Regions from separate parts of the Enterobacter cloacae complex sp. HYC074_NIDB genome, predicted to be linked through region 1. Evidence: predicted binding sites of a transcription regulator. Region 1 holds the regulator's gene; each other region holds the start of a gene.
What was found. Region 1 encodes Fur, which represses iron uptake genes when iron is present. Its sites were predicted from a motif close to ATAATAATGAGAACNACTATCAA; they were not measured.

Region 1 (4,697 bases):
CACCTATCAGGGGGCGGAAGCCGGTGCTAATTTTGACTACGGCGATGCGGGGGCGTTGAGCTTCTCCTATATGTGGACCAACGAGTACAAAGCGCCGTGGCACATTGAGATGGACAAGTTCTATCAGAACGATAAAAAAACCAAAGTTGATTATCTCCACTCGCTGGGAGCGAAGTACGACTTTAAAAACGATCTGGTGCTGGAAGCTGCATTTGGTCAGGCTGAAGGCTATATCGATCAGTACTTTGCTAAAGCCAGCTACAAATTTGATATCGCGGGTAGCCCGCTGAGCACCAGCTATCAGTTCTACGGTACGCGCGACAAGGTCAGTGATGGCAGCGTAAATGATATCTATGACGGCACCGCGTGGTTACAGGCGCTGACCTTCGGCTACAAGGTAGGTCAGGTTGATTTGCGTCTGGAGGGAACATGGGTCAAGGCAGAAGGGCAGCAGGGCTACTTCCTGCAACGTATGACCCCAACCTACGCCTCCTCTAACGGTCGTCTGGATATCTGGTGGGATAACCGCTCTGACTTTAACGCCGACGGCGAAAAGGCGGTCTTCTTCGGGGCAATGTATGACCTGAAAAACTGGAACCTGCCCGGCTGGGCAGTGGGCGCGTCCTACGCGTACGCCTGGGATGCGAAGCCAGCGGATATGGCTACGCCAGACGCGTACTACGATCCAAACTACCGTCTGAAAGAGTCTTCATACAGCCTGGATGCGATTTACACCCTTCAGGAGGGCCGTGCGAAAGGCACGATGTTCAAACTGCACTTCACCCAGTATGACAACCACTCCGATATCCCGAGCTACGCGGGCGGCTACGGCAACATCTTCCAGGATGAACGTGACGTGAAATTCATGGTCATTGCGCCATTTACCATCTTCTGATGAATGCTGCGGCGGGCGGTGTCCCGCCGTTATGGAGACTGAACATGATGAATAAAAGGGTAATCGTTGCGTTGCTGACCTTCGGGCTGGTGGCATGCGCGCAGGATCAGGCGCCGAAAGAGGACTCCCGTCTGAAAGAGGCCTACAGCGCGTGCATCAATACCGCACAGGGTTCACCTGAGAAGATTGAGGCCTGTCAAAGCGTGCTGAACGTGCTGAAAAAAGACAAAACCCATGAGCAATTCGCCACGCAGGAAAACGTTCGCGTAATGGATTACCAGGCCTGTATTCAGGCGCGTAAAACCAGTAACGATCAGGAAGTGGCGAAGCGTTGCGATAAGATCTGGAACGAGATACGCAATAACAATAAATAAGTTGCTTTACGCCCGGTGGCGCAGCGTCACCGGGCTTTTCAGGCAAAAAAAAGCCAACCTCACGGCTGGCTCAGAGTATGAACACTCACTTATTTTGCGTCGTGCGCATGTTCATTTTCGCGGCAATCACCTTCAGCACAGTGACCGTACAGGTACAGGCTGTGGTTGGTCAGGCGGATGCCATGACGGGCGGCGATTTCACGCTGGCGCGATTCAATGGAATCATCGCTAAATTCAATGACCTTGCCACAGTCGAGGCAGATCAGGTGATCGTGGTGGTGCTGCTGAGTCAGCTCGAACACGGATTTACCGCCTTCGAAATTATGACGAGTAACAATGCCCGCGTCATCAAACTGGTTCAGCACACGATAGACGGTTGCCAGCCCAATCTCTTCACCCATATCGATAAGACGCTTATAAAGGTCTTCCGCACTGACATGGTGATTGTCTGGCCCCTGAAGCACTTCAAGGATTTTTAACCGAGGAAGCGTTACTTTCAGGCCAGCTTTCTTTAATGCGGTATTGTTGTCAGTCATGCGGAATCTGTCCTGTTGCTAAACGATTCACTTCAAAAGAAGAAGTGACAGAAAATGCACTTGGGATAATGCGTCTCATTATAGAACTGCCATGGCTAAATGAAAACTGCAAGTCTCAAGCAAAGTATGCTTATAAAAACGTGGTATCACCAACAAACTTGTTCGATGGCACCCACTTTTTACCAGGGGGATATTGTACAGGTCTGGGCGAAAAAGTTAAAAGTTTGTAGCAATTAATTTAATCGGTTTTACCTGGAAAACGGGCGCAACCGGAGTTGCGCCGCAGGGATATCAGGCGTTAAGGATATCGTCCAGGTTCAGCTCTTCACGAACCTGCTTAACCCATTTTTCTACACGCTCAGCGGTCAGCTCTGGCTGACGGTCTTCATCAATGGCCAAGCCAACGAAGTGATCGTCATCTGCCAGACCTTTGGAAGCTTCGAAATGGTAACCCGCCGTTGGCCAGTGACCGACGATCGCCGCACCGCGTGGCTCAATGATGTCGCGAATAGTGCCCAGCGCATCACAGAAATACTCAGCATAGTCTTCCTGATCGCCACAGCCAAACAGGGCAACCAGCTTGCCGTTGAAGTCTACTTCTTCCAGCGTCGGGAAGAAATCGTCCCAGTCACACTGTGCTTCACCGTAGTACCATGTGGGGATGCCCAGCAGCAGGATGTCATAGCCCTCGAGATCTTCTTTGCTGCTCTTGGCGATGTCATGCACATCAGCAACGTCTTTACCGAGCTGTTTTTGAATGTTTTTTGCGATATTTTCAGTGTTGCCAGTATCACTGCCAAAGAAAATGCCGATGATTGCCATGAGTAAAATAACCTCTTGAAACTTAATGGTATGGTGGCGCAAATTGTCCACGGATAAGGGCAATAATAGCAGAACAGGCAACCCTGCGGAAACAGCTATCACGCAGGACTGCACTCTGTGCTACATGAAAAAGGTAATATTGGGGATTTTCTGACTCACGCCTTGCCGCGTAACGTCTCAAGCTGGGCGATCAGCATCTCTTCGATCAATTCGCTGCGGCTGATGTTGCGCGCGTCAGCTAATTCGTTAAGCGCATCGACGGCATCGGCATTCAGCTTCAGTTCGACACGCTTAAGCCCACGATTTTTATCGCGTTTAAGCTGGTTGCGTTTATTGATACGCAGCTGTTCATCGCGCGAAAGCGGATTCGTTTTCGGTCGTCCCGGTCGACGCTCATTCGCGAACAGATCTAGTGTCGTACGGTCCGTTTGTTCTTTGGCCATGATTCTGAGACTTCGGGGGAAACACGCCGCCCTGCTAATGCCCGGGCGATAAGCGCGCCATCATACATCACCCAAATCCACACGCCAACGACTGGAAGCCCGTCGTCTTCCGGTCGCTGGCTTTTTAATCAATTCGCTGTATCAGTAAGATAGCGGCGAATGGCGCGCAGGACGGCATCCGGTTTTTCCGCGTGTACCCAGTGCCCGGCACCCGCAATGACGTGAGCGCGAGCCTGCGGGAATTGCGCCAGCAGCGCGTCACGGTACGCGTCAGTGACGTAAGGGGAGTTGCCGCCGCGAATAAAAAGGGTAGGGTGCGGCCAGGCGGGGACGGCTTCCCAGCCCACAATATGCGAATACTGATCCCACAGCACCGGGACGTTAAAGCGCCATTGCCCGTCAACAAACGATTTCAGCAGGAACTGGACCACGCCTTCTTCATCAAGATGCTCGCGCATAACGGCAGCCGCCTGTTGGCGGGTTGCGACACCCGCTTCGGTGACCGCATTGATGGCGGCAAAAATCTCATCGTGACGGCGAACGTCGTAATTGACGGGCGCAACGTCGATGACCACCAGCCCGGAAATTCGCTCAGGTGCCAGCGCAGTGAGCGCCATCACCGCTTTACCGCCCATTGAATGCCCGATAAGCGTCGCTTTCTGAATATTATTCGCATCGAGGGTGTCCCGCAGATCCTGCGCCATGGCTGCGTACGTCATCTCCTCCGAGCGCCCTGAAAGACCGTGATTGCGCATATCAACCTGGAGGATCTCGTGATCGGTCACTAAATCGCGCGCCAGCACACCCAGATTATCCAGGCTACCAAACAGGCCGTGAACCAGTACGATGGGAGAATTATTGTTCGGCGATTGTGCAGTTTGCGCTCGGGTATTCAATTTCATGGCAAAGTTCTTTTTTTAGGTTTGTCAGGTTAGGGTATCATGTTGACCATTCTGCCGCCCGGGGGCAAGGATCCAGTTTAATCTGACTTTTGCCGCCAACCTGGTTTGACGCTATCCGCTGTTGGGATTTGACCTTATAATCTCAACGACTTGTATTCAGATAAGATATCGCACTGGATTAAGATGAAAACAATCGAAGTTGATGACGAACTCTATCAGTATATTGCCAGCCAGACGCGGCATATTGGGGAGAGCGCGTCCGACATTTTACGGCGCATGCTTAAAATTTCCGCCGCCTCACAGCCCACTCCTGTCACTAAAGATGTCGTGTCTCAGCCGAGCGTTGTTGCACAAGTAAAACCTGCCGTCATGCCGGCAAAGGACAAAGTGCGCGCGATGCGCGAGCTGCTGCTGTCCGATGAATATGCCGAGCAGAAAAAGGCCGTTAACCGCTTTATGCTGGTGCTGTCTACACTTTACTCACTGGATAACAACGCATTTGCAGAAGCGACAGAGTCGCTGCACGGTCGCACGCGCGTTTATTTCGCAGGCGACGAGCAGACCTTGCTGCAAAATGGCAACCAAACCAAACCCAAACACGTTCCCGGTACGCCATACTGGGTGATCACTAATACCAATACGGGCCGCAAGTGCAGCATGATCGAACATATCATGCAGTCCATGCAGTTCCCGGCGGAATTGATCGAAAAGGTTTGCGGTACAAT
Region 2 (4,697 bases), 1.5 Mb from region 1:
AACGGTATTGATACGTTGAAAGAGCTTCGCCAGACACACCAGACCCCCGTCATTATGCTAACCGCACGCGGCAGCGAGCTTGACCGCGTACTCGGCCTTGAGCTGGGTGCGGATGACTATTTACCTAAGCCGTTCAACGACCGTGAACTGGTGGCCCGTATTCGCGCGATCCTGCGCCGCTCTCACTGGAGCGAGCAGCAGCAGAATACCGACAACAGCTCACCTACGCTGGAAGTGGACTCCCTGAGCCTGAACCCGGGCCGCCAGGAAGCGAGCTTCGACGGTGAAACGCTGGAGCTAACCGGCACCGAGTTCACCCTGCTGTATCTGCTGGCGCAGCATCTCGGCCAGGTGGTGTCGCGTGAACACTTAAGCCAGGAAGTGCTGGGCAAACGCCTCACCCCGTTTGACCGCGCCATCGACATGCATATCTCGAACCTGCGCCGTAAGCTGCCGGAGCGTAAAGACGGTCATCCCTGGTTCAAAACCCTGCGTGGTCGTGGTTATCTGATGGTTTCCGCTTCATGATAGGCAGCTTAACCGCCCGCATCTTCGCCATCTTCTGGCTGACGCTGGCACTGGTTTTAATGCTCGTTTTGATGTTGCCAAAACTCGACTCACGCCAGATGACGGAGCTACTCGACAGCGAGCAACGTCAGGGCGTGATGATCGAGCAGCACGTGGAAGCGGAGCTGGCAAACGATCCGCCGAACGATTTAATGTGGTGGCGCAGGTTGTTTCGCGCTATCGACAAGTGGGCGCCCCCCGGACAACGTCTTTTACTGGTCACCAGTGAAGGCCGCGTGATTGGGGCCGATCGCAATGAAATGCAGATTATCCGCAACTTTATTGGCCAGGCGGATAATGCCGATCACCCCCAGAAAAAGAAATATGGTCGGGTAGAGATGGTCGGTCCTTTCTCGGTGCGGGATGGGGAAGACAATTATCAGCTCTACCTGATTCGCCCTGCGAGCAGTTCCCAGTCCGACTTCATCAACCTGCTGTTTGACCGTCCGCTTTTGCTGTTGATTGTCACGATGCTGGTCAGTTCCCCGCTGCTATTATGGCTGGCGTGGAGCCTGGCGAAACCGGCGCGTAAGCTGAAAAATGCGGCGGACGAAGTGGCGCAGGGCAACCTGAGGCAGCATCCGGAGCTGGAGTCCGGGCCGCAGGAGTTCCTGGCCGCCGGAACCAGTTTTAACCAGATGGTCTCTGCTCTTGACCGCATGATGACCGCGCAGCAACGCCTGCTGTCGGATATCTCCCACGAGCTGCGGACGCCGCTCACGCGCTTACAGCTGGGTACCGCCCTGCTGCGTCGCCGCAGCGGAGAAAGCAAAGAGCTGGAGCGCATCGAAACCGAAGCGCATCGTCTGGACAGCATGATCAACGATCTGCTGGTCATGTCGCGCAATCAGCAGAAAAACGCGCTGGTGAGCGAAACGGTGAAAGCCAATCACCTCTGGCATGAGGTGCTGGACAACGCGGCGTTTGAAGCGGAGCAGATGGGCAAATCCTTCACCGTTAACTTCCCGCCGGGGCCATGGCCGCTCTACGGTAACCCCAACACGCTGGAAAGCGCGCTGGAGAATATCGTGCGTAACGCCCTGCGCTACTCGCACACGAAGATTGAGGTGGCGTTCTCGGTGGATAAAGACGGGATAACCGTCATTGTCGACGACGACGGTCTTGGCGTCAGCCCGGAAGATCGCGAGCAGATTTTCCGTCCGTTCTACCGTACCGACGAGGCACGCGACCGTGAATCTGGCGGTACGGGACTGGGTCTGGCGATTGTTGAAACCGCCATGCAACAGCACCGTGGCTGGGTGAAAGCCGATGACAGCCCGCTGGGCGGGCTCAGGTTAACGCTGTGGCTGCCGCTGTATAAGCGTTCGTAACCGTATGTGCCGGGTGGCGGCTTCGCCTTACCCGGCCTACTTTCTGCGGGAACTATTTCCCCCATAATCTCCGCGAACTGCTCTCGATCTTGCCGCTTATCCGCCGCTTCTGCATCGTTCTGGTCCAGCTGGTGGATAATCCCGCCGCTGACAGCAGACGGTGATACTGATCGTCATCAAACGGCATATGCCAGGCAATTGCGCAGGCCTCGTACACCGACACCACACTCAAACGCGAAGCCAGCTCAAGCGGCGCATCCGCCGAAACCTGTCCCGCCTGCACAACGCGATACAGCCAGCCGGTTTTACCCGCGTTTTGCAACTGGGCCGACATATCCTGAATGCCGAAATGGTAATTAAGCTTAAAGCACGGTGAGCGCGGCTGGGTGACCTGAATCAAAGCATCGCCCCAGCGGTAAATATCGCCGATAAAGACGTTCTTCTCCGTCAGCCCCTCCGTTGAGAGATTTTCGCCAAACGCGGGGGCGACGAAGAGGTCAGCCTGTTCAGGAAATTCGGTTTTCCAGTGCTGATAGTGCTCGCGCGGATAGTGGCACAGCGCGCGATCGGGCCCGCCGTGGATTTTCTTTTCAGCCTGCTGGTCACCCGCAAGCCCGAGATCGGTCAACGTCAGCTCACCGTCGACCTGCACTTTGGCGATGGCACTCGGGCGGCTGCCTTCGTACTCCCTTACCTTGCCTGTAAACACATTCACCGGGTAATGCATCTCCACTCCTTCAGATACAAAAAAAGCGAGTCATCAGACTCGCTTCTCACAGGCGTCAATGCAACCTTATTTTTTAGCGGCGAAACGCGCTGCTGCTTCGTCCCAGTTCACCACGTCCCAGAAGGCTTTGATGTAGTCAGGGCGACGGTTCTGGAACTTCAGGTAGTAAGCGTGTTCCCACACGTCCAGACCCAGAATTGGGAAGCCGGATGCGCCAGAGATAGCTTCACCCATCAGCGGGGAGTCCTGGTTAGCGGTAGAAACGACCGCCAGTTTGTCACCTTTCAGGACCAGCCACGCCCAGCCAGAGCCGAAACGGGTTGCAGCGGCTTTTTCGAATTCCGCTTTGAAGTTGTCAACGGAACCGAAGTCACGCTCGATAGCCGCTTTCAGGTCGCCCTGAAGGGTGGTGCCGGTTTTCAGGCCTTTCCAGAACAGGCTGTGGTTAGCGTGACCGCCCGCGTTGTTGCGCAGCACGGTTTTCTTGTCTGCCGGCAGCTGGTCCAGTTTGGTGATCAGCTCTTCAACAGGCAGATTAGCGAACTCTGGCAGGCTTTCCAGCGCAGCATTCGCGTTGTTCACGTAGGTCTGGTGGTGTTTAGTGTGATGGATTTCCATCGTCTGCTTGTCGAAATGCGGTTCCAGTGCGTCGTAGGCATACGGCAGGGATGGCAGTGTATAACTCATAATCCTCTCCATTATTGTCGGGCGGCACAGCTGTTAATGCCGCGTAAGCAGTTGGTTCATTATAGTTAATTAAATGATATTGAAAATGATTATCAATGCCGTAGTTTTTATAAGGTTATTCGGTTTTTGATAAATGACAAAATTGTGAGTCTGCTCACGTGTTTAACGTGCTGATTGCCATCCTGAACAAAAGTGCGGCAACCTTCTGAAGGTTCCCAAACCGCCTCATTTTTACACTCATCAAGTCGGCGGGAAGCCTCCGGCTATAAAAACGATGAGGATGTAAAAATGAATCATGCGATTACGATGGGTATCTTCTGGCATTTGATAGGCGCGGCCAGTGCAGCCTGTTTCTATGCCCCGTTTAAAAAGGTGAAAGGCTGGTCATGGGAAACCATGTGGTCCGTTGGCGGTACCGTGTCCTGGCTGATTTTGCCGTGGACAATCAGCGCCATGCTGCTGCCCGATTTCTGGGGCTACTTCTCCTCCTTCAACGCCTCCACCCTGCTGCCGGTATTCCTGTTCGGCGCGATGTGGGGCATCGGTAATATCAACTACGGCCTCACCATGCGCTACCTCGGCATGTCGATGGGGATTGGCATCGCGATTGGCATAACGTTGATTGTTGGCACCCTGATGACGCCAATCCTCAACGGCAACTTCGATGTGCTGATCAACACCCAGGGAGGGCGAATGACCCTGCTGGGCGTGCTGGTGGCGGTGATCGGCGTGGGCATCGTCACCCGCGCGGGCCAGCTGAAAGAACGCAAGATGGGCATCAAAGCCGAAGAGTTCAACCTGAAGAAAGGGCTGCTGCTGGCGGTGATGTGCGGCATCTTCTCGGCGGGCATGTCGTTCGCCATGAATGCCGCCAAACCGATGCACGACGCCGCTGCGGCGCTGGGCGTCGATCCGCTGTACGTTGCCCTGCCAAGCTACGTGGTGATCATGGGCGGCGGCGCGCTGGTAAACCTCGGCTTCTGCTTTATTCGTCTGGCAAAAGTGAACAACCTGTCGGTAAAAGCCGACTTCTCGCTGGCAAAACCGCTGATCGTCACCAACGTCCTGCTCTCCGCCCTTGGCGGCCTGATGTGGTATCTGCAATTCTTCTTCTACGCCTGGGGTCACGCCAGTATTCCGGCGCAGTATGACTACATGAGCTGGATGCTGCACATGAGCTTCTACGTGCTGTGCGGCGGGCTGGTTGGGCTGGTGCTGAAAGAGTGGAACAACGCCGGGCGTCGTCCGGTTGGCGTGCTGAGCCTGGGCTGCGTGGTGATTATCATTGCGGCCAATATCGTCGGCCTCGGCATGGCGAACTGATTACGCTGCCTTTCGACTGCGATGACGCCACTGAACCGGCGTCATCCCCACCTCACGGTTAA
Region 3 (4,697 bases), 2.2 Mb from region 1:
CAGCCAACAGCCGAGACTGGCCGCAGAGGTGAGGATCACCATTGTCGGTGCGAAGTCCATCACGCCCTTGCCGATCAACGCCCCTGCGAGCAGGAGCAGGCTGTCGCCGGGTAAAAATGAGGCTGGCAGTAGTCCATTTTCCAGAAACAGCGTCGCGAACATCACGAAATAGACAATCCCGACGACATGCGGGTCCGCCAGCGCGGCAAAATCGTGTTGCCAGAGCGCCGTGATGATATTTTGAATAACAGCCATGGACTTTCCTGTGGAACAGCAGATATAACGCTATTGTACTCCCAATTTTGCCTGTCGGGGTTGATCGCAGGCGCATCTCATACAGACTTTTCTGCTTGCGGTGTTCAGAATTGCGTCCGGGGAGTACATTTCAGTCAGCACTTTACACGATGCGCTCAAATCCTGCCGATAAATCCGCAATTAAATCGTCCACATTTTCCAGCCCGATATGCAGGCGGATTAAGGTCCCTTCGAAGTCCACCTCGCCGCCCGGGCGCAGGGCCGCAATCTGCTCCGGCTGGTTGGGCAGGATCAGCGATTCAAACCCACCCCATGAATAGGCCATGCTGAAGAGGGTAAAGTTATCCAGATAGCTTGCCAGTTCGGCGTCATTCAGGCGCTTTTTAAGTACAAATGAGAACAACCCGCTGCTGCCCGTAAAGTCACGTTGCCAGTATTCATGGCCTTTGCTGCCCGGCAGCGCCGGATGGTTAACGCGCTCCACCTGCGGATGCAGCGCCAGCCACTGTGCAATTTGCAGGCTGCTTTCGTGATGCTGACGCAGACGCACGCCGAGCGTACGGATGCCCCGGCTGGTCATGTAGGCGGTATCGGCATCCACCATCTGGCCCATCAGGTAGGCGTTTTCACGCAATTGATCCCAGCAGCGGGCGTTAGACACCGCCGTACCGATCATGCCGTCGGAATGGCCAATCAGGTATTTGGTCGCCGCCTGAATCGAGATATCGATGTCAAATTTCAGGGCTTTAAACAGCACACCTGCCGCCCAGGTGTTGTCGATCATGATGATCGCTTCCGGCGCTATGCTGCGCACCGCCTTCACGATGGCCGGGACGTCATGCACTTCCATGGTGATGGAACCGGGAGATTCCAGGAACACAACGCGCGTGTTGGGCTGAATAAGCCCGGCAATACCGGCCCCAATCAGCGGATCGAACCAGCTGGTGGTGACGCCGAGCTTGCTGAGTATTTTGGTGCAGAAGTCCTGGCTTGGCTCGTAAGCGGTATTGGTCATCAGGACGTGGTCACCCTGTTCCACAAACGCCAGAATGGTATTGGCGACCGCCGCCGCGCCGCACGGGAACAGCGCGCAGCCCGCGCCGCCCTCCAGTTCGCACATGGCTTCCTGCAACGAGAAATGGGTTAACGTGCCACGACGACCGTAAAACAGCCCGCCCTTCGCGCGATTACGCGTAGCGATTTTTTTATCTTCAACGGTATCAAACACCAGCGAGGAGGCGCGCTGGATCACGCTGTTGACCGAGCCCTGAGTGTATTTCTTACTGCGTCCTGCCTGCACCAGCGTGGTCTCAAGCTGCTTTTTAGTCATGTTCGCTAACCCTATTTTTATACGTCTGGACGTCCAGACTACCACGATTGTCAGAATGTGCATCCGGATGCTTATCGAATAAGCAGAAAATATTATCAAAAATTCGCATAAGAAATTTTTACTGCGTAAGCGCAAGGAAAGTGAGCGAAAATTACGGCACTATGTAAATACTAATGAGAACTACTATCAATTCGACGACGTTTTGATATTATTACGTTCAGATTTTGTGATTTGCGTCCTGGAGATACAGAGTGGGTAATAATTTGATGCAGACGGATCTCTCCGTTTGGGGCATGTATCAACATGCTGACATCGTAGTTAAGATTGTGATGATCGGCCTGATTCTGGCGTCCGTGATCACCTGGGCTATCTTCTTCAGCAAGAGCGCCGAACTTCTTTCACAAAAACGCCGCCTCAAGCGTGAGCAGAAGCAGCTGGCGGAAGCCCGTTCTCTGGATCAGGCTTCTGATATCACCTTATCCTTCCATGCGAAAAGCCTGACTACCCTGTTAGTGAACGAAGCGCAGAACGAGCTGGAACTCTCCGCAGGCAGTGAAGATAACGAAGGCATTAAAGAGCGTACCGGCTTCCGTCTGGAGCGTCGCGTTGCGGCCGTGGGTCGTCATATGGGCCGCGGTAACGGCTACCTGGCGACTATCGGCGCTATCTCCCCGTTCGTCGGCCTGTTCGGTACCGTCTGGGGCATCATGAACAGCTTTATCGGTATCGCCCAGACGCAGACCACTAACCTTGCGGTCGTCGCGCCGGGTATCGCAGAAGCGCTGCTGGCAACGGCTATCGGTCTGGTTGCCGCTATCCCGGCGGTTGTTATCTATAACATCTTCGCGCGCATGATTGGCAGTTACAAAGCCACACTGGGTGACGTTGCCGCGCAGGTTCTGCTGCTGCAAAGCCGCGATCTGGACCTGAACGCCAGCGCCGTTAAACCGGTTCATGCGGCGTCCAAACTGCGCGTAGGTTGATTGTATGGCAATGCGTCTTAATGAAAATCTGGACGATAACGGTGAAATGCATGAGATCAACGTGACGCCGTTTATCGACGTCATGCTGGTTCTGCTGATTATCTTTATGGTTGCCGCACCGCTGGCGACGGTGGACGTGAAGCTGAATCTGCCTGCGTCCTCCAGCCAGCCGCAGCCGCGTCCGGAAAAGCCTATCTACCTGTCCGTGAAGGCCGATAAGTCCATGTTCCTGGGCAACGATCCGGTAACGGATGCCTCGGTTATTCCGGCGCTGGACCAGCTCACCGGCGGCAAGAAAGACACCACCGTCTTCTTCCGCGCGGATAAAACCGTCGATTATGAAACCATGATGAAGGTAATGGACACGCTGCATCAGGCGGGCTACCTGAAGATTGGTCTGGTCGGCGAAGAGAAAGCGGCCGCGAAGTAAAACGAAGGCTCTTGCAGCCTTGCCTGCCGGGTGGCGGCGTCGCCTTACCCGGCCTGCATTCCGCAACAATCATTGTTGTCTCACTCTGAAGGCGCCGTCGGCGCCTCTTCATCAAGCGCCACACAGGTCACGTTTGATGTACGGTAATTGCCTTCCGAGAGTTTACGGGTCAGGCGCAGGGTGGCTGTCTCGCGTGCCAGCAAGTACTGATAGTTCGCCTCCAGTCGCCCGAGGATCTTCTCTTTAAGCTCAGGACGCTGTTCAATAATGGCGTTCATCACCGCGCCGTAAATCTCCTCCTTGGCCTGCAAGGCGTAAATCTCCCGACGGTTCTGCCATTTCAGGCGTACCAGCGTGGCCGGAATCGAAACCAAATCCTGCGTAATTCGCGTCATCTCGTCATTTTTTATCTTTTTCAGGGCGTCGAGATTCTGCTTTAAGATAAATTCATCGCTTTTTTTATCATCTAAAGTCAAATAAACGTTATTACCGCTATCATCATTCACGTTAATCTTCCCCCAGGTTATAAAAGATGGGATTGTTTTTTTCACGCGTAATTAAATTAAGCCAAATTTCATTGCCGGCTTCATTTATTTGCTGCGTTTTCTCGACCATTATTTGACTTAGCGTCTGGGCGTCTATTTCCCCTTCGGCCTGTAAATCATTCAGCAGATGAACTAAGGCTTCAATCTTGATCGCGCGAAATAAACGCTCTTTTAAATGGCGATCGTGCTCTTCCAGCACCATATTACGGGATTTGCCGGTGCGTGAAACACCAATTAATATGTCGGCTTCATAGTCGGAGAGTTTTCTTTTTCCTTGAGTGAAATTCGCCTCTTTATCTGCTTCCGTCGAAGGCTGTTCCACAGGCGTAATGTGGTACTTTGCCGGGACAAGATTGTCGGGCAGCATTTTAATTTCCTTTAATTTCAAAAGGGTGGGATTGGAAAAAGGGTGAGATTCGTTGACAATATCATGAGGCAATTTTAAAATCAAAAAAAATGGAGCCTACCCATGAACAGCATTTTCTTCACGGTCATAACGTTACTATTACTGACCGCTGGCGTGCTTTTATTGATGCAAGAGTTCAATAAAACGAAAGTGTCAAAAGACGTCAGTGAACCGCCGCAGCCTGAATTGATGTCGAAAGAGGAGGGGGAAGATCATTTCTCCGTATTGATGAACGCCGTGACACCGGTCTGGTACTGGCGAGTAAATCACGAATATATCGATTTCCTCCATGCGACAATTAAGCGAATGAAAATGGCCGAAATTAATGATACGCCCGGCCTGTTCGACGCGCAGCGCCGCTGTAGCGACCTTAATTCGGCGGTCTATAAATATTACGACAATATCAAAAAGCGCTGTCTGAATGGCGAGAAGGTGTCGTACTCCGATTTAGATGTATTAAATCTGCGCCAGTGTTTTCGTGAGTTTAGCCTGGAAGCCTACCCGGAACTGGTCGCGCTGGTCTGGCCGGAGTATGCGCGTCCGGATGTAGATCCCAACGAGGTATAGTTGAGATATACTCAGCGCTGGTTTCGTTTGCAGACAGGATTTTATGGAACGCTTCTTTGAAAACGCAATGTATGCCTCTCGCTGGCTGCTCGCACCCGTCTATTTTGGTCTCTCCCTGGCGCTGGTCGCCCTGACGATTAAGTTCTTTCAGGAGATATTCCACGTCCTGCCAAACATTTTC

Region 2: sodA (superoxide dismutase [Mn]) is a predicted target of Fur. The motif match lies at 3,386-3,408, and genes of this name have one in related genera.
Region 3: exbB (tol-pal system-associated acyl-CoA thioesterase) is a predicted target of Fur. The motif match lies at 1,753-1,775, and genes of this name have one in related genera.

The regions. Positions count from the first base shown of each region.
Region 1 is NZ_CP114214.1:1,412,895-1,417,591, forward strand. Features, by position in the region: gene chiP (chitoporin ChiP) at 1-895, shown strand, start outside; gene chiQ (ChiQ/YbfN family lipoprotein) at 943-1,269, shown strand; gene fur (ferric iron uptake transcriptional regulator) at 1,359-1,805, opposite strand; gene fldA (flavodoxin FldA) at 2,097-2,627, opposite strand; gene ybfE (LexA regulated protein) at 2,783-3,070, opposite strand; gene ybfF (esterase) at 3,199-3,972, opposite strand; gene seqA (replication initiation negative regulator SeqA) at 4,156-4,697, shown strand, end outside.
Region 2 is NZ_CP114214.1:4,703,116-4,707,812, forward strand. Features, by position in the region: gene cpxR (envelope stress response regulator transcription factor CpxR) at 1-528, shown strand, start outside; gene cpxA (envelope stress sensor histidine kinase CpxA) at 525-1,898, shown strand; gene yiiM (6-hydroxyaminopurine reductase) at 1,951-2,625, opposite strand; gene sodA (superoxide dismutase [Mn]) at 2,692-3,312, opposite strand; gene rhaT (L-rhamnose/proton symporter RhaT) at 3,601-4,635, shown strand; gene rhaR (HTH-type transcriptional activator RhaR) at 4,636-4,697, opposite strand, start outside.
Region 3 is NZ_CP114214.1:3,990,851-3,995,547, reverse strand. Features, by position in the region: gene yghB (DedA family general envelope maintenance protein YghB) at 1-255, opposite strand, end outside; gene metC (cystathionine beta-lyase) at 398-1,585, opposite strand; gene exbB (tol-pal system-associated acyl-CoA thioesterase) at 1,837-2,568, shown strand; gene exbD (TonB system transport protein ExbD) at 2,573-2,998, shown strand; gene O1724_RS19430 (hypothetical protein) at 3,079-3,504, opposite strand; gene O1724_RS19425 (hypothetical protein) at 3,506-3,910, opposite strand; gene O1724_RS19420 (ESA_00282 family adhesion-associated protein) at 4,013-4,516, shown strand; gene O1724_RS19415 (TIGR00645 family protein) at 4,560-4,697, shown strand, end outside.